One region of the Variovorax sp. GW821-FHT10B04 genome, then DNA from elsewhere that is predicted to be linked to it. Evidence: predicted binding sites of a transcription regulator. Region 1 holds the regulator's gene; the other holds the start of a gene.
What was found. The regulator NrdR, encoded in region 1, represses ribonucleotide reductase genes. The targets are predictions, from matches to a motif close to CACNANATNTNGTG.

Region 1 (14,622 bases):
CCGATCATGGCCGAGCTCACGACCTCCGCACCGATGCAACCGACCAGGAACAGCTCCGGCTGCTCGCTCAGCTTGCGGGCGATGTCCTTGTGCGGGTCGTTCCAGGGGCGTACCAGACCGCAAGCGCGCCACAGCGCGACGACGGCGTCTGCGTCGTCTTGCTGAAATGCACGGAGCGCGAAAGGCTGGTCGACGCTCACTTGCGCAACAGGGCCTTCAGCGCGTTCTGCAAGCGGCGCGCAGCCGCAGCGTCGTGTGCCGAAGCCAGCACCTTGCCGGCGTCCTGGCCCCAGGTTTCGGCCGGCGTCGGATCACCGCGCTTGGTGAGCAGCTTGAGCTGCAGGGCACGGCGCGCATCGATCTGGTCTGCCGGCGTCGGCACTTCCGCCGCCATCTCCAGGCGCAGCAACGCTTCGCCAGCATCGCCCGAAGGCGCTGCACCGATCGCCTGCGACCAATTGCCGCGCACGGCCGGGCTCACGGCACGGCCGAGCTCCTGCACGCCCGGCAGTTGTGCGGTGTCGCGCTTCTCCCACGCACCGAGCAATTGCGTCAACGCCTCGCCATGGGCTTGCGAGGCCAACTTGCGCAGAGACATTTCGGCGCGCTCCAGCGCTTCGCGCTGTGCACGGAATGCAGCGTCGCCGAGGCGAGGACCGCGATCTTCACGCGGTGGGCGGTCACCGAAGCGGCCGGCGCCCGGGCCTCCGCGGTCGTTGCCGCGTCCATCCGGGCGCGGACCACGGTCATTGGGACGTCCGCCCGGGCCGCTACGGCCATCGCGGCGGTCGCCACCGAAGCGGCCGTCACGGCCTCCTGCGGGTTCGGCCTGGCGGCTGCCTGGACGATCATCGCCGCGGCGAGCAGCCACCACGGGCTTGGGCGGCGCCTTGGGTGCGGCTGGCGCAGCGCCAGCGTCGCGGTCGCCGGCATCGGCGAGCGCGGAGGCATCGGCACTGCCTTCCGGCGCGATCAGATCGCCGGCAGGAGCAGGTGCTGCCGGCACCACGCCTTCGGGCGCGTCCGACGACACGGGCGCGGGCGCTTTCGCCTCGCCAGCGGCTGGTTCGACCTGGGCACTTTCGCCGAATTCGGCGGCGGCCTGGCCTGGTGCAACGACTTCGGTTGCACCGACGGCAGGACCGTCCGCCCCCTCCTTCGCTGCCGAACGCGGGGCCGGCGGGGGCGCTTCGCCGCGGAGTGCGCCTTCGAGGCGCGCGACGGCTGCACGGATCTTCTGCGCGTCGCCGCTGCTGTTGGCGGCGTCCAGCGCCTTGGAGGCATCGAGCACGTAGCGATCGTGCTCGCTCATTTGCGAGGACACCTTCTCGCGCTCGGCGGTCTTGCGGTTGAAAGCTTCGTCGATCGGTGCGCGGAACGCATCCCACATCTTCTGTTCATGGCGGCGATCGAGCGGCACGCTCTGCGCCTCGGCCTGCCAGCGTTGCTGCAGCGCCTTCACCGCGTCGATGCGCAGCATCGGCGCAGCGCCCAGTTCGATGGCCTCGGCGATCATGGCCTGGCGACGGTCGATGCTGGCTTTCTGGGCGGCCTCGAAAGGCGCACGCGCCGCGCCGAAGGCCTCGTTCCATTGCGACTGCAGTTCGGCGAACACCTTCTCGCCGACATGGCCCGCATCGCGCCAGCGATCGGCGAACTGATGCAGCGCGCGGTTGTGCGCCTTCAGGTCGGCACCGGCCGCATGCTCGGCAACCCAGGCCTTGACCTCTTCGATCAGCGCGACGCGGTGCGCGCGATGCTCGGCGGCATCGGCACGCACCTTTTCGAGCCAGGCTTCGACCACCTTGTGGGCTTCGTTGCAGGCTTCGTCGAAGCGCTTCCACAACGCATGGTTGGGTGCACCGCCCTGGTCGGCCTGCTTCCACTGGTCACGCAGCGAACGCAGCGTTTCCTGCATCTTGCGGCCACCGAGTGCCTGACCTTCCGGGCGCTTGAGCAGCCCTTCTGCCTTGGCGACGAGTTCTTCACGGACCTTGTCGGCGCTCCAACGCTGCCAGCCTTCGAGTTCGCCGGCAGCCACCAGCGCAGCGTGCACGCGTGCCTCGAGCGGGGACTCGACCAGCTTGCCGTGTTCCTTGAGCACGGCGCGCAGCGCGGCCGCTGCACCCGAGCTGCCCTTGGCGTGGCCTTCGGCGGTCTGTTGTTCGAGTTTGGTGAGGGCGACGGTGACGGCTTCCTGAGCCGCTGCGCGCTTTTCGGGGTCGACCTTGGGTGCGGCCGGCTTGGCCGGCGCTGCGGGCGCCGATTCGAGCGGCAGCCCGCGTGCGGCACGCAGTTCGTCGGCCCAGACCGGGACCGGCGGCAGCGGCGCTGCGGCATCGGCCGCTGCGGCCAGCGTCTGTGCCAGCGCGCCGTGGAAGGCGTCCGAGACGACGAGCAATTGCGCCTTCGAGGCATCGAGCTGGGGCGCAAAGCGCGCGTCCAGGCTGTTCCAGTTGGCGTCGGCCGCGATATCGGCGGCCTGCTGCTGCCAGTGCGCCACGTCGGCACGCAGGGCTTCTTCGGCCGCCTGGGCATCGCGCCAGCCCTTGGTCGACAGCACTTCGAAGCGCTGAGCAAGAAGTACGGCCGCTTCGCGCTGCACCTGGACGCGGTGCTGCAGGTCGTCGATGCCCTTCACGCGTTCGGCAAGTTTCACCTTGAAGCCGGCCAACGGTTCGCGCGACAGCGGCGCGCCGGCCTTGGCCGCATCACGCTGCCAGGCCATGGCGTCGGCGATGTTCAGCTTGGTCTGGGCCAGCAGCGCTTCGGCCCTCTGGGCCCATTCGGCGGCGATCGCCTCCTGACCCTTGGCACGCTTGATTTCGTCGAGCTTTTCGCGCAGCACGCGCGCGGCACCCTTGTCGCGGCCGCTCAGTTCCTTGAACACCTCCTGCATCTGTTCCTGCGTCGGGTTGCCCGCAAGCCAGTCGCGAATGCGCTGCGCGCGTTCGCCAGATGTAGGGGCGGTGAACGCACCGCCGGTGAGCGTGTCGAGGGACTGGAGGTCGTGAGGCTTGGAAGAAGTAGAGGTCACTGCGCGCAAATCGTTGTCGAAGATGGAAAAGCTGGAGGCCGACGAAAGCCGGCAAACCCCTCTATTTTCACCGACGCGCGCATCGGTGCGTCAACGCGTCGCGAGATTGAGCTCGGCCGCGGGTTTCCAGGCTGCGTCCGGAGCCCCGGTTCGCACCGCGCCCAGGAACAATTGGCTGCCTTGCACCTGCCGCCCGAGCAGGTAATCACGCACCGCGGCGCCACGCTCGACAGCGAGCTGGCGCATCGACTCTTCGGTCGCCGGAATGCTCGCGAGCAGAAGATCTTCCATCTCTTTCTGAGGCAGATCCTTGGCCAGTCCGAGAAGGTTGCGCGGCTTGGTGATGTCTGCGCGCTTGTAGACCGCCGTCAACAGCGCGGGGTACTCGTCATCGGTCACCGGAGCGACATCCGCGGTCGCCGGCAGGCCGCCGCGCACGGCCGCGCGACGCTTTTCCGACTGCGTGAGCTGGCGCAACCGCTGGCGCTTGTACGCCTCGCCTTCCTTCTCGAGGTTGGCGGTACCGACAACCGTCATCTGCAGGCCGGGACGATCGTTCAGTGCCTTGGCGATCTTGTCGAGGCTCGCGTCGACCTTCGCAGGCAGATCCGACGAGCCGGGATCGAATGCGACCGCGCTCGATTCCGTCGTTCCACCGCCAAAACCACCCGTCAACAGACTGAACGGTGCCGTCACCGCCTTCACGATCAGGTTGCCGATCGCCTTGAAGATCAAGGAACCGATGCTGAACTGCGGGTCGTTGAGTGAGCCGCTCAACGGCACATCGACATCGATCACACCGTTGCGATCGGCCAGCAGCGCCACGGCCAGCCGCACCGGCAGGCTGTTGGGCGCGTCCTTGACTTCCTCGCCGAACTGCAACTGGTTCAGAACCAGCTTGTTGGTGGCGGTCAGCCGCCCATCTGCCGCGACCTGGTAGTTGACGTCCATGCTCAGCTTGCCGCGCTCGATGCCGTGGCCGGCATAGCGCACCGAATACGGCGTGAGCGGGGCCAGGTCGAGGTCGCGCATCTTCGCGGTGATGTCGAGCTGCAGCGGCTTCGCGAGCGGATTGATCTTGCCGGTGATATCGAGCGCCGCCGTCTGCTGGGCCTTTCCGCGGAGTTCGAGATCGGCCATGCCGGCCTCGGGACTCGCAGGTCGCGACGAAAACGCGCTCAGCTTGCCAGTGAGTTCGCTCAGGTCCGCGGAATAGTTGGGCTTGACGAACTGGTCCGTGAAGTCGATCCGTCCATTCACGAGGCTCATCGGCCCGAAATTCAAACGCGGCGAGGCATTGTCGGCACGGGTCACCTCGGGCGTCGGCGCGCGCGTCGTGACCGTGGCGCCGCCGCGCTCACGCTGCGTCTCGGCCGGCGTGGCAGCGGGCGCTTCCGCCGCAGCGCTGCGCACCAGGTTCTGCAGATTGAGTCGTCCGCTCGGCTCCACGATCACGCGCGCAAAGAAATCGGTCAACGTCGTCTCGCGAACATCGACCGTGAGCGGCGCGCCCGGCACCATCGCGACCTGCATGCCGCGCAGTCCGAGGGCCTTCCAGCCCAGCAACTGGGTGTTGGCGCGCTCGAGTCCGGGCGATTGCGACTGGGTCAGTTCCGCGCTGTTGGCCCGAAAGTCCTCCAGCGCACTGTCGCCCGACAGGCGGACGTCGACGCCTGCCGGCGTGGACGCCAGCCGGAACGTTCCACGGTAGCTGGCGAAAGCGCGACGGATGTCGATGTTCAACGCATCCGCGTAATAGGCCTTGAAGGCATGCGCAGGTACCGCCGAGACTTCGAGCCGGCCATCCACGGACAGTGGAGCAAGCACCAGGTTGCCCTTGTAGTCGATCCGGCCCGGATCGGCCCGCCCTGCGGCGATACGGCCGGACACCTGCAGCGGCGACACGGCACTGGTGCCTGGCGCGAGCTTCTGCAGGTTGACCCGAAGGTCGCTGACCTCGACGGCGATCGGCGTGGCGATCGCCTTGTCCGAATAGGACACCGCGCCGCCCTCGACCGCCAGGCTGCCGATGGTCAGACCCCACGGCAGCGTGTTGGAACCGGCAGGAGGCACTTCGGCCTCCGCCGGCTTGGGCGCGGCAACCGGTGCAGCCTGTGCGCCATCGGGCGTGCGCAGCCAGCGCTCGAACATCCAGCGCCGCTGGTTGTCGCGCTCGACGCTCACCTTCGGATTCGTTGCGGTGACCGACGCAATGGCCAGCGTGTGCCTCGTCATGTCGGCTTGCGCATCGACCAACTCGAAACGCCCGATGCTCGCCAATGCCGTCTTCGCCTGCGTCAGGGCGAGCCCGTCGACCGCGAGCCGGCGCGCTTTCAGGCGCAGGTCCGGCGCCGCCCAGGCGACGTCGATCTGACCACTCAGCTTCCCGTCCAGCGAGGGCACCAGGCTCTGCGCCAGATACGGCGCGGCCAGCGACAGAGGAAGGCTTGCGACATCGGTCTCGACATCGGCATGCTTGTCCGTCGCCTCGCCCTTGAACTTCAAAGTCGCATCGCCGATGGCAGCCGCACCGCTGAACCGGGCTGGCTTTTCCATCGGCCAGCGGATGCCGCTCGCCTCGACCGCCAGTTGCGTGAGGTCGATCGCCGCAGCCGGCTGCGTGGTCGCGTCGCGCCAGCCGACCTCACCGCCCTGGAGCCGCAGCCTGGCGACATCGACGCGAATCGGCTGCGGCGACGGCTTGACCACCGGCGAGCCTGCAGCGGGAACCGGCGCCTGCGCAACCGGTTTGTCAGTGGCGCCGGTCACCGGATCGGTCGCCAGCAGGTCCAGGCGCCCACTGCCGTCGCGCGCGACCGTCAGACGAGGCGCGTCCAGGGCGATCTCTCCGAACTGGAAGACACCCTCCAGCGGCCGTAGGTCCGCGAGTTCGAGCTTGAGCGACTGGAACGCCAGCAAATCGTGCGCCCGCGCGTCCGCCACCTTGACGCCATGGGCCTGGACCGTTCCGGTGACCTTCAGACCGCCGGTGGCCGCACGCTCGAAATCCACTTGCAGATCGGCGTCCAGCGTGCCCGACTGCAGCTTCACCGGCAGGCCGGCCGGCATGTAGCCCAGATAGGGCGCGAGGTCGAGCCCCTTGAAACTCAGGTGCGCATCCGTCTTGCGGCTTTCGGCGAACGGCAGCGCAAGGGCTTGCGAATCGAAGACGCTGCCGTTGATCGTGAACGCCAGCCTGGGCTGGGTCTGCACATCGCGCTGGGCGCCCAGGTTGCTGAGGGACGGCACCTGCAGCATGAGCTCGCGCACGGTGTGCTGGCGCTTGATGACCTGGTCGTCGAAATCGACCGATCCGCCAGAAATCGCGATGTTGTAGATAGCGAAGCGCGGCATGTCCCCAGAGGGCGTGCCAGCGGGACTTGCCAGCTTCGCGAGGACGTCGTCGATGTCGTACCGGCCGTCGGCCTGCCGCGTGAGCCGCACCGCCGGGGCGTCGACCTGCAGCGCATCGATCACGGGCGCGAACCGCAGGATGGACTGGAGTTCGGCGTCGGCATAGAGGCGCCGGATGGCCACCTGCGGTAAGCCGCCATCGCGGCCGGCGATGTGCAAGTCACTCAACGTGAGCTCGAGCGTCCAGGGCTTGAAATCGACACGGCCGACCGTGACCTGCCGCCCCAGCTTTTCGCTGGCGATCCGCTGCAGCTGACTCTTGATCAGAGGAGGCACCGCCAACCATGTCAGCAGCCACAGCGCAAGCCATGCCAACAGCAGCACCGCTGCACGTCGGACCCATTTGTTATGTCTCAGCGAGGCGGCATTCATCGCATGAGTGTGCCGCAAACAAGAAAGCCCGGAAGCCGGACTTTGCGGTCCGAACTTCCGGGCTCGATGGCGGGCTCAAGACCCATGCCATCTGTTCCGCAGGATCGGAAGTTGAATCGTTCCGACTGCGCTGGCGGCAAGAGATTACCGCCAAGGGGAGCCTTCGCCAGACATCTGGTTGGCACCAATGTCGATCGGCGTCGGCAGATGCTCGAAATGCTCGAGCGGGTTCAGGTTAAAGCGTCGCAACAGGGTTTGCAACGGCCCGGTTCATAGCTTTTTCAATGGCTTTTTCATTGTCGATAACTGAAATATTCGCGCCGGACTGCATGCATCGTTAGACTAAAAAGAACTAACGATCAATTCCTTTATCCTTGACCGTGTATTTAGCCACTCCTAGAATGCCGCTGGCCCGGCGCTGCCCCTGCAGCCCGGCACCCTGAAATCCGCTGCCGAATTAACCGGCTTGATCAGACGACCGCGCCCCCTCCCCTTTTGCGCGGACCTGATTCGTACCCATCCACACGTCGCCAACTCCTTGCCATCGCCCCTCGTGCGGCCTTGGCATCCGAGATGCCGCACAGAAAGGAAAGAGCGATGCACCAGGCTTTGGAAGCCACTGCCCGAGGTCTCAAAACCTTTGGCTCCGATGTAGCTGACGGCTTCTTCGAAATCACCCACAACGGCTTTGCGCTGCTGGGTCTTGCCATCGTGTTCGCCGGCCTCGCGCTGGTGGCACGCCCCGACCTCCGCCAGACCGGCGAAGTCCACTTGATGAGCTGGCTGCAGTCGCGCCTGCCCGTCGCTGCCCCAGAAGCCATCGCGCTCCCGCCGAACGCCATCGAGCGCACGACGGCATCCAGCCCGCTGGAGCTGCCGAAGCAGCAGGCGGCCGTCGCGTACTGGCTCAGCAAGAAGTACAGCGTCGCCGCGGAACCGCTGAGCGTGCTGGTGTCCGAGGCCTACCAACTGGGCAAGAACACCAAGCTCGACCCCACGCTGATCCTCGCGATCATGGCCGTCGAATCCAGCTTCAACCCGTTTGCGCAAAGCCAGGTCGGTGCGCAAGGCCTGATGCAGGTCATGACCCGCGTCCACACCGAGAAATACGAGAGCGCCGGTGGCGCGCTCACGGCCTTCGATCCGGTCACCAACATGCGGGTGGGCGTCAAGGTGCTGCTCGAATGCATATCCCGGGCGGGCTCGCTCGAAGGCGGCCTCCGCTATTACGTCGGTGCCGCCAACATGGACAGCGACGGCGGTTACGCCGCCAAGGTGATGGCAGAACACGAACGTCTGCGCCTGGTGGCCAACGGCCGCTCACTGCCGATCTGGCCCTCGCAGCCCGCACCACCCGCCATGCGCACGCAACCTGCCGTGCCGCCGCTGCCAGTGGCTACCACGCCGGTGCCCGAAAAGACGTCGCCGGACGCACAGAAGGTCGCCCTGCTCGCCGATTCCTGAGCGGCCTCGCGGCGCCGCTCGGCTACACTTGCGGGGTACGCGACTGGCGATAGGCGCAATCTTTCCAAGGGTTTTGCGCTGACGTGGACTACCACTGGGAAGCGTACCGCCCGGCACTGTCCGGGCGATCAGCCGTTCGCCTGGGCAGCCCTTGTTTGATTTGAAGAACAAGGACCACCGTCTTCAAAGGACTGCCATGTACCACCGCGACATCCTGGTCGAACAGACCGATCCCGAACTCTGGGCTGCCATCCAGGCCGAGAACGCCCGCCAGGAACACCACATCGAACTGATCGCCAGCGAGAACTACGCCTCGCCGGCCGTCATGCAGGCCCAGGGCTCGCAGCTCACCAACAAGTACGCCGAAGGCTATCCCGGCAAGCGTTACTACGGTGGTTGCGAACATGTCGACGTGGCCGAGCAACTGGCGATCGACCGCATCAAGCAGATCTTCGGCGCCGATGCCGCCAACGTGCAGCCGCATTGCGGTGCCTCGGCCAACGAAGCCGTGATGCTGGCCTTCCTGAAGCCTGGCGACACCATCATGGGCATGAGCCTCGCCGAGGGCGGCCACCTGACCCACGGCATGCCGCTGAACATGAGCGGCAAGTGGTTCAATGTGGTGAGCTACGGGCTCGACGCCAACGAAGCCATCGACTACGACGCGATGGAGCGCAAGGCGCACGAGCACCTGCCCAAGCTGATCATCGCGGGTGCATCGGCTTATTCGCTGCGCATCGATTTCGAGCGCTTCGCCAAGGTCGCGAAGGACGTCGGCGCGATCTTCATGGTCGACATCGCCCACTACGCCGGCCTCGTGGCCGCGGGCGTCTATCCGAACCCGGTGCCGCACGCCGACATCGTGACCTCGACCACGCACAAGAGCCTGCGCGGCCCGCGCGGCGGCATCATCCTGATGAAGTCGCAGCACGAGAAGGCGATCAACAGCGCGATCTTCCCCGGCCTGCAAGGCGGCCCGCTGATGCACGTCATCGCAGCCAAGGCCGTGGCCTTCAAGGAAGCGATGTCGCCGGAATTCAAGACCTACCAACAACAGGTGGTGAAGAACGCCCAGATCGTCGCCGAGACGCTCACGGCACGCGGCCTGCGTATCGTCAGTGGGCGCACCGAAAGCCACGTGATGCTGGTCGACCTGCGCTCCAAGGGCATCACCGGCAAGGAAGCCGAAGCCGTGCTGGGCAGCGCGCACATGACGATCAACAAGAACGCGATCCCCAACGACCCGGAAAAGCCGATGGTCACGAGCGGCGTGCGCATCGGCACGCCGGCGATGACCACGCGCGGCTTCAAGGACGAGGAAGCGCGCGCCACCGCCAACCTGGTGGCCGACGTGCTCGAGAACCCGCGCGACGCGGCGAACATCGAGGCCGTGCGCGCCAAGGTGCATGCGCTGACCAGCCGTTTCCCGGTCTACCGCTGACCGCTGGGCAGAAAGACCTGACCGCATGAAATGCCCTTTTTGCGGTCATCTCGAAACGCAGGTCGTCGAAACCCGCGTGTCGGAGGACGGCGACTTCGTGCGCCGTCGCCGGCAGTGCGGCGCTTGCGACAAGCGCTTCACCACCTACGAGCGGCCCGACGTCAATTTCCCTGTCGTCGTGAAGAAGGACGGCAGTCGCGCCGACTTCGACTCCAACAAGGTTCGCGCGTCGATGATGCTCGCGCTGCGCAAGCGGCCGGTCAGCATCGAGCAGATCGACAACGCTCTGCTACGCATCGAGCAGGAACTCCTGGCCGGAGCACGTCGTGAGATCGGCTCGAAGAAGCTCGGCGAACTCGTGATGCGCGAGCTCAAAGGGCTGGACAAGGTCGCCTACGTGCGCTTCGCCTCCGTCTATCGAAGCTTCGAGGACGTGGACGAGTTCCGGCAGCTGCTGCAGGACATCTGAGCCGTTCGGCGGCGCGCATCCGCTGTTGAGTGGCAGCGGGCGGCGCGGCCAACGCTGCAACGTGCAGCCGGCATGCGATTGCGGGCACCACAGGCTTCGCATGTCCACGAGGCGTTTCGCCTGTGCGAGTCGTGCAGCATCGCGCGGATGGGACATTGCGCGCTCATTCAGCACGAGTTCGCAATGACCATCACAGGAGCCGGAAGACGATCACCGATTCACGAGGACGACGCATCCTCGTCGGTGCGCGCGCCAACAACGAGTTCGGACGTCGAGAAAAAACCTCATCGCCTCGCAGACGCACAAACCGACATGCTCGTGCAAACCGCGGTGAAGCGCCGCTGCACTTCGAACGCCGATTTTTCCGCCTCGCCACCGACCGAGGACGTACCTGCGGGCGTCAAGAGCAGAGCGCGCGCCATGATCGACGCAGCACCCAACGTCTTCGAAGCTTTGGCTGCAGAAGGCCAAGCTGCGGCGCCATGGACTCTGAGCGTCATCGGACCAGATGGCGCAACGCTCGCAGGGTCAGGCACAGCGACCGTCAAGTTGCACCGAAAGGACGCTGGCGTCTTCAGCGTGGCTCGCATGCCGCGGACCTTTCACGAGCAGCTGGTGACTCGTCAGAAAAACGAGCCGCTCGAGAATTTTGAAGCCCGTACGAAATTTCTCGCGCGCCTGAGAAACTTCGAGGGTTCACTCGAGGCAGTACTGTGCCTCTGCAAGAACTGGCAGCATCAGCCGAACACGAACGAGATCCTGCTGCGTGGCGACGGTGGCGCGCTGCAGGCGCTATGGGACGCCATCGCGCCGACCACCTCAGCCATCGGCGATATGCGCAGCCGACTCGAGTCTTCCGCAGGCATCGAGAAGCAGCGCCCCGGTTTGATGGAAAGCACGCACAAAGAGGCCCCACGCCTTCGCGTGCAGAAGCGCATCCACGATCTGATGGATGCTCGGCAAACGGAGATATCGAACCGGCTGAAAGCGCATGCGCCTTCTGCGAGCGAAGCGCAAACGCAATGCGCCAGGCACCTCGCGCAGCTCGACGAAATCGCAGCATTCATGCACGACGCGACAGCGGCGCAACTGGACAAGATACTCGAGGCCATGGAGGCCGACGCCTGGGACGCGCTGGAAGTCCGAGACCCGATCTCGCGTCCCTCGTTGCCTGAACTGGCGCCAGAGTCTCCAAAAGCATCGCCGGATGGCAGGGTCGAGGCCGAGGCGAAGTCCGCGGATTCCGCGGCGCTTGTGAAAGCCTGGACGGCCATCGATGCCATTCGTCATCTATGGAGTTCGAGCAGGTGCAGCGATCACCTGATCAGCGGCTTTCTCGAGATGAATCCGAGCCAGATCACCACGATCTTCGGCCAGCGCAAATCGCTTCCCCAGCCGCAAGCGAACCACCATCGGCAAAGGTTGGATATGGGTCTGGATGGACTTGTCGCAGCAATCAAGCAAGGCAGGAAAGTCAGCGACTTCCCGGCGTATGCAAAGACGCTGGCGCCTCTTCGAACGATGATCGGAATGAGCTGCGCAGAGCGGGAAAACTTTCGAAAAGATTGCACAAAGGATGACGGGGACTCTGCCCGCTGAGCGGCAGTCGATCTGCGCTGAACGGCGACGCCCTGCGGCAACTGCGACCGCAGAATTTTCAGTTCGCGTCGTCACACCCGCACGACCGCATCTTCCCGGGAGTTTCATTGCAACGCAGGTATCGCGCACGACGCCACGGCGTCGGCTTCACGCTGATCGAGATTCTGGTTTCGCTGCTGTTGCTGTCTTTTGGCCTGCTCGGCATGGTTGCCCTGCAAGCCGGCGCCTTGCAGGGCAACCGCGAGGCGCGCCTGCAGGTTCTGGCGATTCGTCTCGCCACCGAACTGAGCGAGCGGATGCAGGGCAACCGCGCCATTGCGATGCAACCCAGCCCGACCGAAAACCCCTATCTCCTCGACGATTTCAATGGCGCCGCGACGTCGTCGACCGTTGACTGCATCCTTACCGGCTGCGGCAGCCCGCTCGACACCGCCCGCGGAGATATCGCCGAATGGCTGACTCAGTTGGTCGATACCGCCCATGGCGGGTTGCCGGGCCCGCGCGCCACGGTCTGCTTCGATGAGGCGCCTTATGACCTCGACGGCCGCCCGCACTGGGAATGCACGCACAGCGGCGGGACCGTACAGATCAAGCTCGGATGGCGCCGCGGCGCGACCGACCGCTCCAAGACCGGCAGCGACGCGATCGAAGACCCGAATGCGCGTGACAGCCGTCCGCTGGTCAGCATCCCGGCCGCGTTGGGCATTCCGTCATGAGCGTCGCGCCGGCCCGCCGCATGCGCGGCCTGACGCTGGTCGAACTGCTGGTCGCGCTGGCGCTGACCGCGACCATCATGGCGGCGTCGAGCGCCGCACTCCTGCTGGGCCGCCGTGGCTTCTCGACAGTCGATGCGGTGAGCCAGCTCCAGGACAACGCGCGTTTTGCGGCCGACGTCATCCTGCGCACGGCCGCACAGAGCGGCTACCTCGACGTCAATTACGCGGTGGACACGCAAGGCGCGGCATTCAAGCTGGCAACGGCCGTCTCGCCGGTCGCCTACGTCCAGGGCTACGACAACGCACTTCAGCCGACCGGCGCAGTGGGTATCAACGCAAGCCGTTCCACGGGTTGCGCACGCAGCGCCGGAAGCGCATGCGCCAACGGCAGCGACGTGCTCGTCGTGCGGGCCCAGGCCAGCGCGCGCGTTGCGGGCGCAACGGATACCGACAAGGCCCTGATCAACTGCATGGGCAACGCCATCGATGCCGTTCCGACCGCACGCAACGACCTGTTGGTCAGCGTCTTCTACGTCGATGTCGGCAGCGACGACGAGCCATCGCTGATGTGCAGCGTTGGCACCACCGCCGCGATGCGTGCGGGCACGCAACCCGTCGTCCAAGGTGTCGAGAGCTTCCAGGTCTTGTACGGCGTCGATGGCGTCACGCCCCATGCGGCGCCGACCGACTCGACGGACGGCGTACCCGACCGCTACCTGCGCGCCGACCAGATGGTCGTTGCGGGCGACGACGCGGCCACGCTCGCCAATTGGCAGCGGGTGCGCGCGCTGCGCATCGGCATGGTGCTGCGAGGCCCGGTCGGCTCGCTGCAGGACAAGGCCCTGCCGACGGTGCTCTATCCGCTGGGTGTGCCGCTGGCATCGGCCGACGACGTCGGGAGCACTTTTGCCGCCCCGAACGATGGTCGGCTCCGTCAGACCCTGAGCTTCACCATCCACCTGCGCAACCTGCAGCAGCTCTGATGCCCTGTCACACGTTGCGCCCATTTCCCTCGTCTCGCGCGCGGATCACGCAGCAACGCGGCGCGGCGCTCATGACGGTGATGATGGTTCTGATCATCGTGTCGATGCTGGGTCTGGCCGCCGTCGAGATCACGGTCATGAGCGAGCGGGGCTCGCGCAACGACCGCGATCTGCAACTCGCCTTGCAGGCGGCCGAAGCCGCACTGGCCGATGCGGCCTACGACATCGACGGCACGGGCGCCGTGGCAGTCAGTCGCCCCGAAGTCTTCGCCATCGACAGCAGCGCGGATTTCCAGGAGGGCTGCGGCGATGCCGCCAGCGGCCATGGCAAGGGCCTCTGCATGCCTGCGCTGGCGGGACAACCCGTCTGGCTGACGGTCGACTTCACTGCGCCACCGGCCCGCTCACGCGCCGTGTCGCTGGGTGAATTCACCGGACGTTCTTTCGCCTCGGCCGAGGATGGCGGCAGCCAAGGCGTGCTGCCCGCAGCAAGGCCCCGCTACGTCATCGAAGCCGTCCCGGACGGCGAAGTCTTCACGGACCTGCGACGCAAGACCGGCTACGTGTACCGCGTCACGGCCATGGGATTCGGCCCGCGTCAGGACATTCAGGCCGTGCTGCAAATGGTCTACCGAAAAAAGAGGGACTGACGAATGCGCGTCGCCTTGCGTCAACTCGCGGCCGCAGCGCTGCTGGGTGCAGCCTGTGTCTCGTGGTGGGCTTCGGGCCAGAGCAAACCGGTCGCGGTCATCGCGCTCTCGTCGCTGCCGCTGTCGGGCCTTGGCGGCCCGAAACCCGCGCTGGCAGTGGCGCTATCGATCGGAACGTCCACGGCGGGCGCTCAACACCGGCAGCCGGTTTATGCATCGAGCGACGAATACCTGGGTTACTTCGACACGGAAAGCTGCTACGCGTACGTCGATGACGCCGATCCCGCGCTGCGCCGCTTCGAGCGCCAGTCGGCAGCGGCGGCCCGGCGATGCGGTGGGGCGGGCTTCAGCGGCAACTTTATGAACTGGGCGACGGCGTCGACACTCGATGTGCTGCGCATCGGCCTCACCGGCGGCGACCGCGTCGTCGACACACCCGATCTGACCGTCCTGCAGCGTGCCATGCTGCCCCCGAGC
Region 2 (14,622 bases), on a different contig from region 1:
GTCGGGTCATCGACACCGCAGAAAGCGATATCGGTGGCAGGCATGGCGCTCATCTGAGCCTGCGCTGCAAGCGCCGCAGCTTCGAGGGCGCTCATGCCCGACGCCGCGGCCGTCGATGCATTGGCACCGCCCGATGACACGGCATTGAGACGCCCTGACTGCACCGTCGACTTCTCGGCGTGCGTCGCGCTTTGCGTGCGCAGGTAGTAGGTCGTCTTCAGGCCGCGCAGCCAGGCCAGCTTGTAGGTGTCGTCGAGCTTCTTGCCTGAAGCGCCGGCCATGTAGATGTTCAGCGACTGTGCCTGGTCGATCCACTTCTGGCGGCGTGCGGCGGCCTCGACCAGCCACGTGGTCGGAACCTCGAATGCCGTGGCGTAGAGCGCCTTCACATCCTGCGGCACGCGGTCGATCGGGCGCAGCGAGCCGTCGAAGTGCTTCAGGTCCATGACCATCACGTCGTCCCACAGGCCCAGGCGCTTCAGGTCGCGCACCAGGTAGTGGTTGATCACGGTGAACTCGCCCGACAGGTTCGACTTGACCGACAGGTTGCCGAAGCAGGGTTCGATCGAGGCGTCGACGCCGATGATGTTCGAGATGGTTGCGGTCGGTGCGATGGCCACGCAGTTGGAGTTGCGCATGCCGTCGGCCTTGATCTTCTGGCGCAGCGTGTCCCAGTCGAGCGTCGACGAGCGGTCGACCTCGACGTAGCCGCCGCGGGCCTTCTCGAGCAGGTCGAGCGAGTCGATCGGCAGGATGCCCTTGTCCCACAGCGAGCCCTTGTAGCTCGAGTACTTGCCGCGTTCCTTCGCGAGGTCGGTCGATGCCCAGTAGGCGTGGTAGCAGATCGCTTCCATCGATTCGTCGGCGAACTGCACGGCTTCCTGCGAAGCGTACGGGATGCGCAGTTCGTACAGCGCGTCCTGGAAGCCCATCAGGCCCAGGCCGACCGGGCGGTGGCGCAGGTTCGAGTCGCGCGCCTTCTTCACGGCGTAGTAGTTGATGTCGATCACGTTGTCGAGCATGCGCATCGCGGTCGAGATCGTCTTCTTCAGCTTGACCTGGTCGACCTTGCCGTCCTTCAGATGCTGCAGCAGGTTCACGGAGCCGAGGTTGCAGACCGCGGTTTCCGTATCGCTGGTGTTCAGCGTGATCTCGGTGCAGAGGTTCGACGAGTGCACGACGCCGGCGTGCTGCTGCGGCGAGCGCACGTTGCAGGCATCCTTGAACGTGATCCAGGGATGGCCGGTCTCGAACAGCATCGTGAGCATCTTGCGCCACAGGTCGGACGCCTGGAGCGTGCGGCTCGGCTTGATCTCGCCACGCGCCGCCTTCTCTTCATACGCCACGTAGGCACGCTCGAAGTCGGCGCCGAACAGGTCGTGCAGGTCGGGAACGTTGGAGGGCGAGAACAGCGTCCAGGTGCCCTTTTCCATCACGCGGCGCATGAACAGATCGGGGATCCAGTTGGCGGTGTTCATGTCATGCGTGCGGCGGCGATCGTCGCCGGTGTTCTTGCGCAGTTCCAGGAACTCCTCGATGTCGAGGTGCCAGGTTTCGAGGTACGTGCAGACGGCGCCCTTGCGCTTGCCGCCCTGGTTCACCGCCACGGCCGTGTCGTTGACGACCTTCAGGAAAGGCACCACGCCTTGCGATTCGCCGTTCGTGCCCTTGATGTGCGAGCCCAGTGCGCGCACGCGGGTCCAGTCGTTGCCCAGGCCGCCCGCGAACTTCGAGAGCAGCGCGTTTTCCTTGATCGACTCGTAGATGCCGTCGAGGTCGTCGGGCACGGTCGTCAGGTAGCAGCTCGACAGTTGCGAGCGCAGCGTGCCGGCGTTGAACAGCGTCGGGGTCGACGACATGAAGTCGAAGGACGACAGCACTTCGTAGAACTCGATGGCACGTGCTTCGCGGTCGATCTCGTTCAGCGACAGGCCCATGGCCACACGCATGAAGAAGGCTTGCGGCAGTTCGATGCGCGTCTTGCGCACGTGCAGGAAGTAGCGGTCGTACAGCGTCTGCAGACCGAGGTAGTCGAACTGGTTGTCGCGCTCGGCCTTCAGTGCGGCGCCCAGGCGCGGCAGGTCGAACTGCAGCAGCTTCTCGTCGAGCAGGTCGTTGTCGACGCCCTTCTTGATGAACTGCGGGAAGTAGTCGACGTAGGCTTGCGAACGCTCCGCGGGCATCACTTCGCGGCCGATGATTTCCTTGAAGATCGTGTGCAGCAGCAGGCGTGCGGTCGCGAAGGTGTAGTCGGGGTCCTTCTCGATCAACGTGCGGGCGGCCAGGATCGAGGCCTTGTAGACCTCGTCGAGCGGCACGCCGTCGTACAGGTTGCGCATCGTCTCGGCCTGGATCGGCGCCGCGGTGATGCTGTCGCCGAGACCGGTGCAAGCGGACTCGATCAGGCCCTTGAGCTCGTTCACGTCGAGCGCGACGCGCTCGCCACGGTCCAGCACGTGCAGTGCAGGCGCGGCTGGCGTCTCCTGCGTTTCCTGCTTGGCGCGTTCTTGCGCGCGGCGATCACGGTAGAGCACATAGGCGCGAGCGATGTCGTGGTGGCCGCCGCGCATCAGGCCGAGTTCGACTTGGTCCTGCACGTCCTCGATGTGGAAGGTGCCGCCGCCCGGGCGCGAGCGCACCATCGCGCGCACGACGGCCTGCGTCAGCGTGTCGACGGTTTCGCGCACGCTGGCGGAGGCGGCGCCCTGCGTGCCGTGCACGGCCAGGAAGGCCTTCATCATCGCGATGGCGATCTTGTTCGGTTCGAAGGGAACGACAGCGCCATTGCGGCGAATGATCTGATAGTTTGCGAGCGCATTGGCGCCCGGCGTGCCTGCGGTGTCGCGCGACGGTGCAGAGGTCTGCGTGGGGGCGGCGCGCGTGGCGGAAGGAGTGTGGAGAGCAGTTTGCATTCGGTCGGTCCTCGATGGAATTCTGGGGGACGGCGGTGCCATGTCGGCAGTCGCACCGGCGTTGAGTGCCGGGGAGCGCACACTATATCTAGGGCCTGAGGGGGTCGCAAGCCACTATATGTAGCGTTTTATGTCAATTTCAAGCGCATGTACCAGGCCTCAGCCCGCTGCCGTCCGTGGCAATGCCGCGTGACCGCTGGCTTGACGAGCTAGATCCACCGGCTGGTGCGGCCTTCCGCCGCTTTTTCGCCGGAAAGCCGCATGGATGCTCAGGTTCTTCTTCTCGGGCCGGCCAGCTTGAGGTCTTTGAGCCGATCCATCGCTTGTCAGCAGGCGATTGAAAAAATCTCAGAGCGGAGGTCGATCGAGGGGGAACTCGACGCCGGACGAGGCCAATCCGCGCTGCAACCGGGGCCAGTCGAAGCCGGCGCCGGGATCATGCTTACGACCCGGCGCGATGTGCTCGTGCCCGGCCACGAAGCGGATCGGATAGTGCTTGGCAAGTGCTGTGCACAGTGGCACCAGTGCCTCGTATTGCCGTGTCTCGAAGCTCTCGCCTTCGAGGCCCTCGAGCTCGATGCCGATGGAGTCGTCGTTGCAGTTCGTGCGCCCCCGCCACGAAGAAGCCCCGGCATGCCAGGCGCGTGCATCGCAGCTCACGAACTGCAGGAGTTCGCCGTCGCGCCGCAAATAGAAATGTGCCGAGACTTCAATGCCTCGGATCGCGCTGAAATAGGGGTGCGCATCCCAGTCGAGCTGGTTGGTGAACAGGCGCTGGACCTCGTCACCACCATAGTGTCCGGGCGGCAGGCTGATCGAGTGCACCACGATCAGGTCGATCGACGCCGCCGCAGGCCGCGGTCCGAAGTTCGGTGACGGCAATGCGCGGGCCGGCCTGTACCAGCCGTCGTGCCACAGCGACCCGCCCGTGGTGGACTCAGTCATCACCGCCACCCGCAGCGTTTTCATCGCCATTCGGCGTCGCAATGTTCAATCGCGCGATGCGGTAGCGGATCTGGCGCAAGCTCAATCCGAGCCGTGCGGCGGCCGCGGTGCGATTGAAGCCGCTTTCCGCCAGCGCCCGCACGAGCACATCGCGCTCTTGCCGATCGAGGTAGTCCTGCAGATCCGTGGGAATGGGCGGCAGCGAGACCGGTCTGGACATGCCGGCCGATGCGGCCGCAGCAGCCTCGGTCCGGTCGATGGCGGCGAGCGCTTGCGACTGAAATTCGGCCTGCGCAAGCGACAGGGATGAACCGGCGTCCGTGTCCATGCCGTCAAGGTGCAGCTCGTTGCCGTCGCTCAACGCGACTGCGCGGTGCAGCAGGTTTTCAAGCTCGCGCACGTTGCCTTGCAGAGGATGCACGGCCAGTCGATGGACCACGGCAGGAGAGAGCACCGGCGCCGTCATGCCGGCCTCCTGCGCGATGCGGACCAGCAACGCATCGCACAGCGCGGGCAGGTCTTCGCGCCGGTCGCGCAGGGCGGGCATCGCGATCTCGATCACGTTGAGCCGATAGAACAGATCCTGACGGAAGCGCCCGGCCTGGACTTCGATCTGCAGGTTCTTGTGTGTCGCGCTCACGATACGGACATCGGCCGCATCTTCCTGCGTCGAGCCGAGCGGACGCACGCTGCGTTCCTGGATCGCCCGCAGCAGTTTCGACTGCATCGCGAGCGGCAGGTCGCCGATTTCGTCGAGGAAAAGCGTGCCGCCGCGCGCGGCCTGGAAATACCCGTCGCGGTCCTGCGACGCACCGGTGTATGCGCCTTTGCGCGCACCGAAGAATTCCGCTTCGAGCAGGTTTTCAGGAATCGCACCGCAGTTCACGGCCACGAACGGGCCGTCACCGCGCTGGCTGCAGGCATGGATCGCACGTGCGACCAGCTCCTTGCCGGTGCCGGACTCGCCGCGCACCAGCACCGGCGCCATGCCGCGCGCCACCTTGACGATCCGCGATTTCACCAGTTGCATCGGTTCGGAGTCGCCGACCAGCCGATCGAGTGCAGCCTGGCCGGCGCCCCCCGCCATCGCAAGGCGGGCTGCGTCGGGCACTGTCGCTGCGGGCTTGGGCGCTTGCAGCGCCTGCACGGCCGACGCGACCACGGTACGAAACTGCTTGAGGTCGACCGGCTTCGTCAGGTAGTCGAAGGCACCGGCCTTCAGGGCCTCGACCGCGTTGTTGGCTGAACCATAGGCGGTCATCACCACGCAGCGCTCGCTTCGCTGGGTCTGCTGGATGTGCTGCAGGATCTCCATGCCGCGGCCGTCGGGCAGGCGCATGTCGGTGATGACGGCGTCGAACTGCCCGGCATCCAGATGCTGTCGCGCCTCGAGGATGCTGCCGGCCGCTTCGACGCGATAGCCCTCGCGCAACAGCGTCAGTTCATACAGGGTGCGAAGGTCGGGCTCGTCGTCCACCACGAGAATCTGCGCGGCGCGCACGGTGGATGGGTTCAAGGTGCTCACCGACCTATTCTCTCAGCCGCGTATCGGCAGGTGCGAACGCCACGAAGAATTCGTTGCCTTCGGCGTCGCTGTCGGCCAGCGACCGCCGCCGGTAGCCGATGGCCGCGCCGTGGCGCTCGCACAATTCGCGGCAGAGAAAGAGCCCCAAGCCACTGGAGCGACTTTCGGACGAGAAGAATGGCTCGAACAAGTGGCGTTGCACAGCGGGCTCCAGCGGGCTGCCATCGCTCCAGACCTGCAGGCTTGCGCGGCCATCGGCGTCGAGCCGCGTGCGAAGCCGGATGGCACCTTCGCGATCGCTCGCATAGCGCGACGCGTTGTCCAGCAGGTTCACCAGGATGCGCCGCAGATGCTCGGCGTCGAAGCAGACATCGCAGCCGGGGGCATTCAGCTGCAGGAGCACGCCCGTGCGGCGTGTGTGTCGCGTCCACTCCTGCGCGAGCGCCTCGATCGTGGTGTCGAGCGGCAAATGTTCGCCCAGTGCAAGAAGCCGCTGCCTGCCGACACGTGCCACATCCAGCACGTCGTCCACGATGCGCGCCAGGCGCTGCGCGTTGTGCTCCACCATCGTTGCCAACCTGCGGTGTGCAGGGTCGCTCAAGTCCTCGTTGAGCAGTGCGCTGGCTTGCGTGATCGCCGCCAGCGGATTGCGGATCTCGTGCGCAACCGCGGCCGACATGCGTCCCATGGCCGCGAGCTTTTCGGTGCGGATCCGTGCCTCGAGCTCCCGCAGGTCCTGCAGGAACATCACGCACAACCCGTCGCCCAGAGGGTCGCCTGCCGGTGTCAGTTGGGTACGCACGCGCACTTCGCGTACGGCGCCTTCGGCCTGCGCAACGGGCAGTTCCTGCACCTGGTTGGCCTGTCGCTCGAATGTCTGATCGGCCAGCGCAGCCAGCGCATGCCAGGCAGGTTGCGCGGCCAGCGTGAAGGGTGTGTCCCGGCGGGCGATTTCCTGGCCAAGCATGTCTGCCGCCGCCGGATTGGCTGCATGCACCCGGCCGCGCGAATCGATCACCAGCACGCCGTCGGCGAGCGTCTCGATCACGAGCGAATTCACCTGCGCGTGCATCTGCGCCGTGTCTCGGTTGCGAAGCGCCAGTGCTTCCTCGCGCGCCAGCCGACGCGCCAGTTCGTGTGCCAGCAACGCGACCACGAACAGGCCGGTGCCGGTCAGGGCGGCCTGCACGAAGCGTGGCGAAGCATCCGCCGGCATGCGCAGCCAGTGCCAGCCCGCATCCGCCAGCAGCAGCAGCGTGACCAACGCACTGGTGCCGAGCCCGACCGCAACCGTGCCGAGGACTGCACCCATCAGCACGGGGAGCGCGAACAGCGGCGCGTAGTTGATGTTGCCCGCTTCCAGCAGCTGCAGCGCCGTGAAGATGGTCAAGTCGACGCCGATCGTGACCAGCCAGACGCCTCCCAAACCACGGATCGGCGACATGAACCGCGAGAGTTGCATCGTCAGCAATGCGGCGATGAGGTAGACGACCGACAGCGCCAGCGCCGCCCAGGGAACGGGAAGGTTCCGCATGGCGGTGAGCAGTTGCAGCGCCAGCAGCACGATGGCGATGAAGCCGCGTGCGGCCAGAAAGCCGCGCCATAGACGCTGCAACGCGCCGCCGGTACCGGGCGGCTGTTCGAGCAGGCTCCAGTCGGTTGTCGGCTCGCCGCGCGACCAGAGCAGGAGCGTCATGCGCGCCGGTTCAGCGTTCGGCAGCCTGGCGATGCGCGGCGCTGCAATACATGCCGTGCGCTCCGCGCACTGCGTCGCCCGCCGGCAGATGCAGGCTGCAATGTGCGCAGCGCAACATGGCCTGCGGCGCACCGACGGCAGGCGGTGCGGGCCGGCGCGGCGGAACCGCGCGCTCGCGCATTTCGTCGCGGCGATTCTTTCGCCAAAGCCAGATTGCGAAGAAGACGACGAAGAAGACGAGAAGGTATTTCATGGTGCGCGATGCAACAGCACTTCGAGCACGAAGCGCGAACCGACATAGGCGAGCAGCAACAGGGCCGCACCCGCATAGAGCACGCGGCGCGCCGTCCGGCCGCGCCAACCGAAGCGGGCTCGACCTGTCAGCAGCACCGCAAAGGCAATCCAGGCCAGCACCGAGAACACAGCCTTGTGATCCCACTTCCAGCCGCGGCCGGCCTGGCCGTAGAGCGTCTCGCCGAACAGCACGCCGGCCAGCAGCGTGGCCGACAGCAACACGAAGCCTGCCGTCACGAAACGAAAGGTCAGGCGTTCGAGCGTGAGCAGGGGCACGCCGGTCTGCGGACCGGCAGCCAACCGGATCTGCTTTTCCGCCCGCGTGATCAGCCAGGCGTGCACCACGGCAGCGCCGAACAGGCCATAGGACGCAATGCCGAGCGCCAGATGCAGCGGCAGCCACGGCGATGCGGTCACGTGCAATGGCGTACCGGGGAACAACACGGCCAGCAGCACCACTGCCGCGCCCAGTCCGGCCAGCACGCGCCGCACGGCGAGTTGCGGAAACAGCCGGCTTTCAACGGCGTAGACAGTCAGCACGAGCCACGCCGTGACAGACAGTGCAGGTGCAAAGCCGAAGCGCGGCACATGGCCGATGAGGCCCCAGGCCAGCGCCAACGCGTGCAGCAGCCATGCCAGTCCGAGGACTGCCTGGGTCGTCTGCCGGGTCAACCGCGAGGCCGTGCCGGCGATGAAGCCGTAGGCTGCCGCGGTGGCGATGCCCAGTGCCACGCCGAGTGGGGAGGGGATCGCTAAAATCATCGCAGGAGTTTAATGGCTCTCCCTCAGGGTCCGCGCACTTCATGTGGCCGGGCCGCTGCCCCGCCGGGAGCACAGCGACGGATCGCCGAAGGCATCTTCGCAGTGGCCTGCACGGGGCTGGGCAGCCGAACAGGACTTCAGCTTCACGACTTTCCACCGGCCCGCGTTTGACGGGCAGCAAGGTACTTCTCCCATGGCGACAGCCCTTACCGAAAAATTCTCCCGCCTTGTCAAGACGATGAGCGGGCAGGCCCGCATCACCGAAAGCAATGTGCAGGACATGCTGCGCGAAGTCCGCATGGCTCTGCTCGAGGCCGACGTGGCGCTGCCGGTGGTGCGCGACTTCATCGCCCGCGTGAAGGACAAGGCGCTGGGCCAGGAGGTGCTCGGTTCTCTCAAGCCGGGGCAGGCGCTGGTCGGCATCGTGAACCGCGAACTCGCGGCGACCATGGGCGAGGGCGTGTCCGACATCAATCTGGCCGCACAGCCACCGGCCGTGATATTGATGGCCGGCCTGCAGGGTGCGGGCAAGACCACGACGACTGCCAAGCTCGCCAAGCATCTGATCGAGAAGCGCAAGAAGAAGGTGCTCACGGTGTCCGGCGACGTCTACCGCCCGGCCGCGATCGAGCAGCTCAAGACGGTCACGAAGCAGGCCGGTGCCGAATGGTTTCCGAGCACGCCGGACCAGAAGCCGCTCGACATCGCGCGCGCAGCCCTCGACCATGCACGACGCCACTTCTTTGACGTGCTGCTGGTCGACACCGCGGGCCGCCTGGCGATCGACGAAGTGCTGATGAGCGAGATCAAGCAGTTGCATGCCGAACTGAACCCGGTCGAGACGCTGTTCGTGGTCGATGCCATGCAAGGCCAGGATGCGATCAACACGGCAAAGGCATTCAAGGAAGCGTTGCCGCTCACCGGCATCATCCTGACCAAGACCGACGGCGATTCGCGCGGTGGCGCGGCCTTGTCGGTGCGGCAGATCACCGGCGTGCCGATCAAGTTCGCCGGTACCAGCGAGAAGATCGACGGCCTGGAAGTGTTCGACGCCGAGCGTCACGCGGGCCGCATTCTCGGCATGGGCGACATCGTTGCGTTGGTCGAGCAGGTGACGGCGGGTGTCGACGTGGCGGCTGCTCAGAAGCTGGCGGCCAAGGTCAAGAGCGGCGCTGGGTTCGATCTCAACGATTTTCTTGGCCAGCTGCAGCAGATGAAGCAGATGGGCGGACTGTCGAGCCTGATGGACAAGCTGCCCGCGCAGATGGCAGCCAAGGCGACCGAAGTCGATATGAATCGCGCCGAGCGCGACATCCGCCGCAAGGAAGGAATCATCCAGAGCATGACGCCGCTGGAGCGCCGCAAGCCCGAGCTGCTCAAGGCTACGCGCAAGCGCCGTATCGCTGCGGGTGCCGGCGTGCAGGTTCAGGAGGTGAACCGGCTGCTCAACGAGTTCGAACAGATGCAGGGAATGATGAAGAAGATGAAGGGCGGCGGCCTGATGAAGATGATGAAGAAGATGGGCGGCATGAAGGGAATGCCGCCGATGGGTGGCGGTGGCGGAATGCCTCGCTTCTGAGCGTCATCCCGCGACGCAACGAGGTTCGGCCGTATTCCGGTCGACCCATGAAAAAGGCCCGCCGAAGCGGGCCTTTTCAATTTCCAGGGGACGGGCCCTTGGGTGACAGCAAATCGAAGCTTCTTTTTTTATCGGTTGGTGCTCAGGCAGTCGCGAGAGCGGGGCGAGCCAGGCGCAGTGCGTGCATCCAGGCGCGGCGCAGCACGGCAGGGGAACGCGACTCTTCCGGAATCAACAGGTAGCCGCGATCGCGCAGCGTAGTGCCCAGTGCGATCTGGCTGGTCAGCACGGTCAGCGGGATCGCCAGCAGCAACGGCAGGCCCACGGGCATCAGCCAGACCAGCGCGCTTGCGTCGATCAGCGCGATGCCCACGGCCAGGGCAGCGACCACCAGCGACATCGGTGCGAGTTGCGATGCTGCAATCTTCCATGGCACGGCGGCGGCTTCACGCGGAGGCGACTTCCAGTCCAGCTTGATGCCGGTCAGGGCCACGATGACGAACAGCGAGTGGGCCAGCATGCGAACCGGCGCTTGCACGATGGCGAGACCGCTTTCGAGCACCGAGCTCTTGATCAGGCCGGAGACACCACCGAACTGACCTTGTTCGCCACGCATGACCACGGCGACGATGCCAAGGAGGCGCGGGAGGAACAGCAGGCACAGCGTCCAGAGCCAGAGGCCGGCGAGTTCCATCGGCAGCACGTTGAAGCTCGACACCAGGCTGGAGCCGCTGAGCCAGAGCGCAGTACCCAGGGTCAGGAAGGCGAGCCACAGCGGCGCAGAGCAATAGGCCATCGTGCCGGTCACGAACATCGCGCGGTGCACGGAATGGATCCCCGGTTCGGCCATCAGGCGGGCATTCTGCAGATTGCCCTGGCACCAGCGGCGGTCGCGTTGCAATTCGGACAGCAGGTCCGGCGGTTGCTGCTCGTAGCTGCCGACCAGGTCGGACACCAGCCAGACGTTGTAGCCAGCGCGGCGCATCAGTGCAGCTTCGACGAAATCGTGCGACATGATGCCGCCCGACATGCCGCCATTGCCCTTGATCGGTGCCAGCGCGCAGTGCTTCATGAAGGGTTCGACGCGGATGATCGCGTTGTGACCCCAGTAGTGCGATTCGCCCAGTTGCCAGAACTGCATGCCCAGCGTGAACAGACGACCCGTCACGCGGGAGGCGAATTGCTGCGCACGGGCATGCAGCGTGACGTGGCCGATGGCCTGCGTCGCGGTCTGGATGATGCCGGCGTTGGGATTGGCTTCCATCAGCTTGACCATCGAGGTCAGGCAGTCGCCGCTCATCACGGAATCGGCGTCGAGCACGACCATGTAACGGTAGTCCTTGCCCCAGCGGCGGCAGAAGTCGGCCACGTTGCCGGCCTTGCGGTGCGTGCGACGGGTGCGCAGACGGTAATACACCTCCACCTGCGGCTGGTTCGGGCTCGTGGCCAGCGCGGCGCGCAAGTCTTCCCAGGCGGCGCGTTCGGCGGCGGCGGTTTCGGGGTTGTAGCTGTCGGACAGCACGAACACGTCGAATTGCTTGGCGTGGCCGGTGGCTGCCACCGATTCGCAAGTGGCGCGCAGGCCGGCGAACACGGTGGACACGTCCTCGTTGCAGATCGGCATGATGATGGCGGTCCGTGCATCCGGGTTCATCGGATGGTTGGCGACCTGCTTGACCGACAGCGCATGCTTGTCGCCGCGAACGGAGACATAAAAGCCCATCAGTGCGGTCACGAAACCGGTGACGACCCAGCCCGACAGCAAGCCATACAGGCCGATCTGACCGTATTCGAGCCAGATGTTGTCGTAGTCCGGTTGCACGCTGGCGAACAGCGTGGAAGCGATCACGGTGCTCAGCAGCGTGAGCATCATGAAGGCGAGACGTCGTTGCTTCGCGGCACGCTGCCAGGGTTGCTCGGCCGCGACCCGCACGTCAGCAGGTGCCTTGGTACCCGCACCCAGCTTCACGAGTGCGGCGGTGCCGAGGCTGTTCCAGAAGCCGCGCCATGGGCGGGGCGTCATCGAACCGCGGTTGATCGGCGGCGCGGTGACGGAATTGGGATGACGCTCTTCGCGCAGCGCGCTGCGCTGGCTGAGATCGGCGTCGTTCAGGATGTTCAACTGCGAGAAATCGTTCGGTTTCATGTGCTGCTCACCCACGTTGCTTGTTGAGGGAAGGCGTGTCGCCAATTGCCGGAAAGCGCTTGAACACGCATTCGGGAGAAGCGCCGCTTGCGGCGTCGAGCGCCATCAGCGAATGGCTCGCGGCGTGAGGCCTTGAGAGGGAAACCTGCTTTTGACGCCTGGCGCCGCGGCCGGCGCGCATTGCAAAAGAGGTGCTGATGAGTGCTGTCATGCCTCTACAGGGGCAATCCCTGTGCCAGCATGGAAAAATCGTTGTGTGACAACGACTTGAGGAGATTTTGGAGTTGGTTTTTGCAGCTTGGACCGCTTTGAGGCCCTAAAACCCCTGTTCTTGTCGTCAAATCACGACGAGCTTGCAGGGGGTCTGGAAAATACTCAACAAAATCAACGATTTATCTTCGTCGCTCTACAGCGACAGGCAAACGATGCCTTCAACTTGCAGGCGACGCGGGGTCCGCCTTGAAGTGCCCGGGCGTGAGTTCGTGCTTCTGCAGCAGGCGGTAGAACTCGGTGCGATTGCGGTCTGCCATCCGGGCGGCATCCGCGACATTGCCATCGGTCAGCTTCAGCAATCCGACCAGGTAGTCGCGCTCGAAACGCTGCTTGGCTTCTGCATAGGTCTGAACCTCGATGCTCGGCACGCGCAACGCACGTTGCACCAGTGCCAATGGAATCAAAGGCGAACTCGACAATGCGCACACCTGCTCGACCACGTTGAACAGCTGCCGCACGTTGCCGGGCCAGGACGCGGTGGTCAGCGCCTTCAGCGCTTCGGGCGCAAATCCCGACAGCCGCTTGTTGTACTTGGTCGACAGCCGCTGCAGGAAGTGGTTTGCCAACAACGGAATGTCTTCGCGGCGCGCGCTCAACGGCGGCAGCGTCAGCGTGACCACGTTCAGCCGGTAATAGAGGTCTTCACGGAATTGCCCGGCTTCCATGGCCGCGTCGAGGTCGCGGTGCGTGGCCGAGATGATCCGCACGTCGACGTCGATCGACTGGCTGGCGCCGAGCGGGCGCACCGCGCGCTCCTGCAGCACGCGCAACAGCTTGACCTGCAGCGCCGGCGGCATGTCGCCGATTTCGTCGAGCAGCAGCGTGCCGCCGTCGGCCTGCTGGAACAGGCCCTTGTGATTGGCGACCGCGTCCGTGAACGCGCCCTTCATGTGACCGAACAGCTCGGACTCGAGCAGTGCCTCCGGAATCGCGCCGCAGTTGACGGCGACGAAGGGCTTGGCGGCGCGTGCGCTCGCCTTGTGGATCGCCCGTGCGAGCATTTCCTTGCCGGCGCCGCTGTCGCCGCGCAGCAGCACGGACGCGTCGGACTTCGCGACCATGCGCGCTTCCGCCAGCAGTTCGGCCATGCGGTTGCTGCGGCTCACGATGTCGGAGCGCCAGCTCTCGTCGCCGCTCTTGCTGGGCGTGGTCGGCGGCGCACCGAGTGCCAGAGCCTGCGCGATCTTGTCGAGCAGCTCGCGGCCGTCGTAGGGCTTGGTCAGGTAGGTGAAGACGCCGCGGGCGGTGGCCTCGACCGCGTCCGGGATCGTTCCATGCGCCGTGAGCAGGATCACCGGCAGCGTCGGATGGTGCTTGCGGATTTCGTCGAACAGCGCGAGTCCGTCGCGCCCGGGCAGCCGCACGTCGCTCAGCACGAGTTGCGGATGCTCGATCTCCAGCTGCGTCAGCGCCGATTCGGCCGAGGTCACGGCGGTCACCTGGTAGCCGACCGAGTTCAGCCGCATCGACAGCAGCCGAAGCATGTCGGGATCGTCGTCGACGACCAGCAGGCGTGCGCCCTTGGACGGTACGGGTGCGTTGTCTTCACTCATGGGGATGGCCGGGCTCCGCCGCCATTGCCTGGCAGTTGGTTGGGACGCGCAAAGCTGCGCTCGATGGCGCGCAGCGCCTCGATGCGATCGTTCAATTGATCCATGCGGCGCTGGCTGTCGCGCAGCGCCTGTACCTGGCGATCGCGATCGTCCTCGACGCGACGCTGTTCCATGTAGCGGGCAGCCAGTGCGCGCGCCAGCGGCTGCAGCGGTGCCGCGTCGGGAGACGCGCTCGAAATCACGCGCTGCATCAGTCCGAGGGCGCGCGCGAGGTCGGCGGGCACACGCGTCTGCGCGAGCACCAGGGCGACGCGCATCTGTGTTGCCGGCACCTCGCCAGGGTCGCCCAGCCGGGTCAGCTCGGCCGCCAGGTCGGCCGCACCGAGCGGCCGCAGCTTGTCGGCGTAAGCGAGCATCGCAGTCATCGGTCCCATCGTGGCGGGCGTGAAGGCGAGCGGTGGTTGCGTGGCCGGTGCGACCGGTTCTGCTTCGACCGGCATCACGGCCACGGGCGCCGCCACCGGCGGTGTCTGCGCGGCGGCGGTGGGCGTTTCCGGCGCGGGTGGTGGAGTCTGGCAGGCGGTCAGCAGCAGGGGCGCTGCGACCATCAGGATGACAGCGGGTTTGTGGACGAACGACAAGAACATGGCTCGGAAAGCGCGTGGGGGCCTGTGGGTGTGTTGCTCAGCCGTCAGGCCGTGCGCGGCAGCTCGATGCGAAAACGCGCGCCCGGTCCGCCGGGCAGCAGCGCGATGCGTCCGCCATGAGCTGCAATGTACTCCTGCACGATCGACAGACCGATCCCTGTGCCTTTCAATGCGTGCTCGGGCTGGCGTTCGCCGCGATAGAACGGTTCGAAGATGCGGTCGCGGTCGCCGTCGGCCACGCCGGGGCCGGCGTCGGCGATGTCGATGCGCGCGGTGTCGGCGGTGCCGGA

Region 2: AC07PZ_RS15050 (ribonucleoside-diphosphate reductase subunit alpha) is a predicted target of NrdR. The motif match lies at 2,993-3,006, and genes of this name have one in related genera.

The regions. Positions count from the first base shown of each region.
Region 1 covers NZ_JBWKNQ010000014.1:104,540-119,161, reverse strand. The annotation lists gene AC07PZ_RS27190 (GNAT family acetyltransferase) at 1-200, opposite strand, end outside; gene AC07PZ_RS27185 (DUF349 domain-containing protein) at 197-3,037, opposite strand; gene AC07PZ_RS27180 (DUF748 domain-containing protein) at 3,128-6,823, opposite strand; gene AC07PZ_RS27175 (lytic transglycosylase domain-containing protein) at 7,421-8,287, shown strand; ZMP/ZTP riboswitch at 8,317-8,440, shown strand; gene glyA (serine hydroxymethyltransferase) at 8,484-9,728, shown strand; gene nrdR (transcriptional regulator NrdR) at 9,754-10,197, shown strand; gene AC07PZ_RS27160 (hypothetical protein) at 10,381-11,796, shown strand; gene pilV (type IV pilus modification protein PilV) at 11,904-12,512, shown strand; gene AC07PZ_RS27150 (PilW family protein) at 12,509-13,495, shown strand; gene AC07PZ_RS27145 (pilus assembly PilX family protein) at 13,495-14,145, shown strand; gene AC07PZ_RS27140 (pilus assembly protein) at 14,149-14,622, shown strand, end outside.
Region 2 covers NZ_JBWKNQ010000005.1:218,872-233,493, reverse strand. The annotation lists gene AC07PZ_RS15050 (ribonucleoside-diphosphate reductase subunit alpha) at 1-2,912, opposite strand, end outside; gene ampD (1,6-anhydro-N-acetylmuramyl-L-alanine amidase AmpD) at 3,261-3,881, opposite strand; gene AC07PZ_RS15040 (sigma-54-dependent transcriptional regulator) at 3,850-5,382, opposite strand; gene AC07PZ_RS15035 (two-component system sensor histidine kinase NtrB) at 5,387-7,078, opposite strand; gene AC07PZ_RS15030 (PP0621 family protein) at 7,089-7,331, opposite strand; gene AC07PZ_RS15025 (cytochrome C assembly family protein) at 7,328-8,134, opposite strand; gene ffh (signal recognition particle protein) at 8,328-9,713, shown strand; gene mdoH (glucans biosynthesis glucosyltransferase MdoH) at 9,856-11,859, opposite strand; gene AC07PZ_RS15010 (hypothetical protein) at 11,867-12,070, opposite strand; gene AC07PZ_RS15005 (sigma 54-interacting transcriptional regulator) at 12,291-13,685, opposite strand; gene AC07PZ_RS15000 (hypothetical protein) at 13,682-14,293, opposite strand; gene AC07PZ_RS14995 (sensor histidine kinase) at 14,377-14,622, opposite strand, start outside.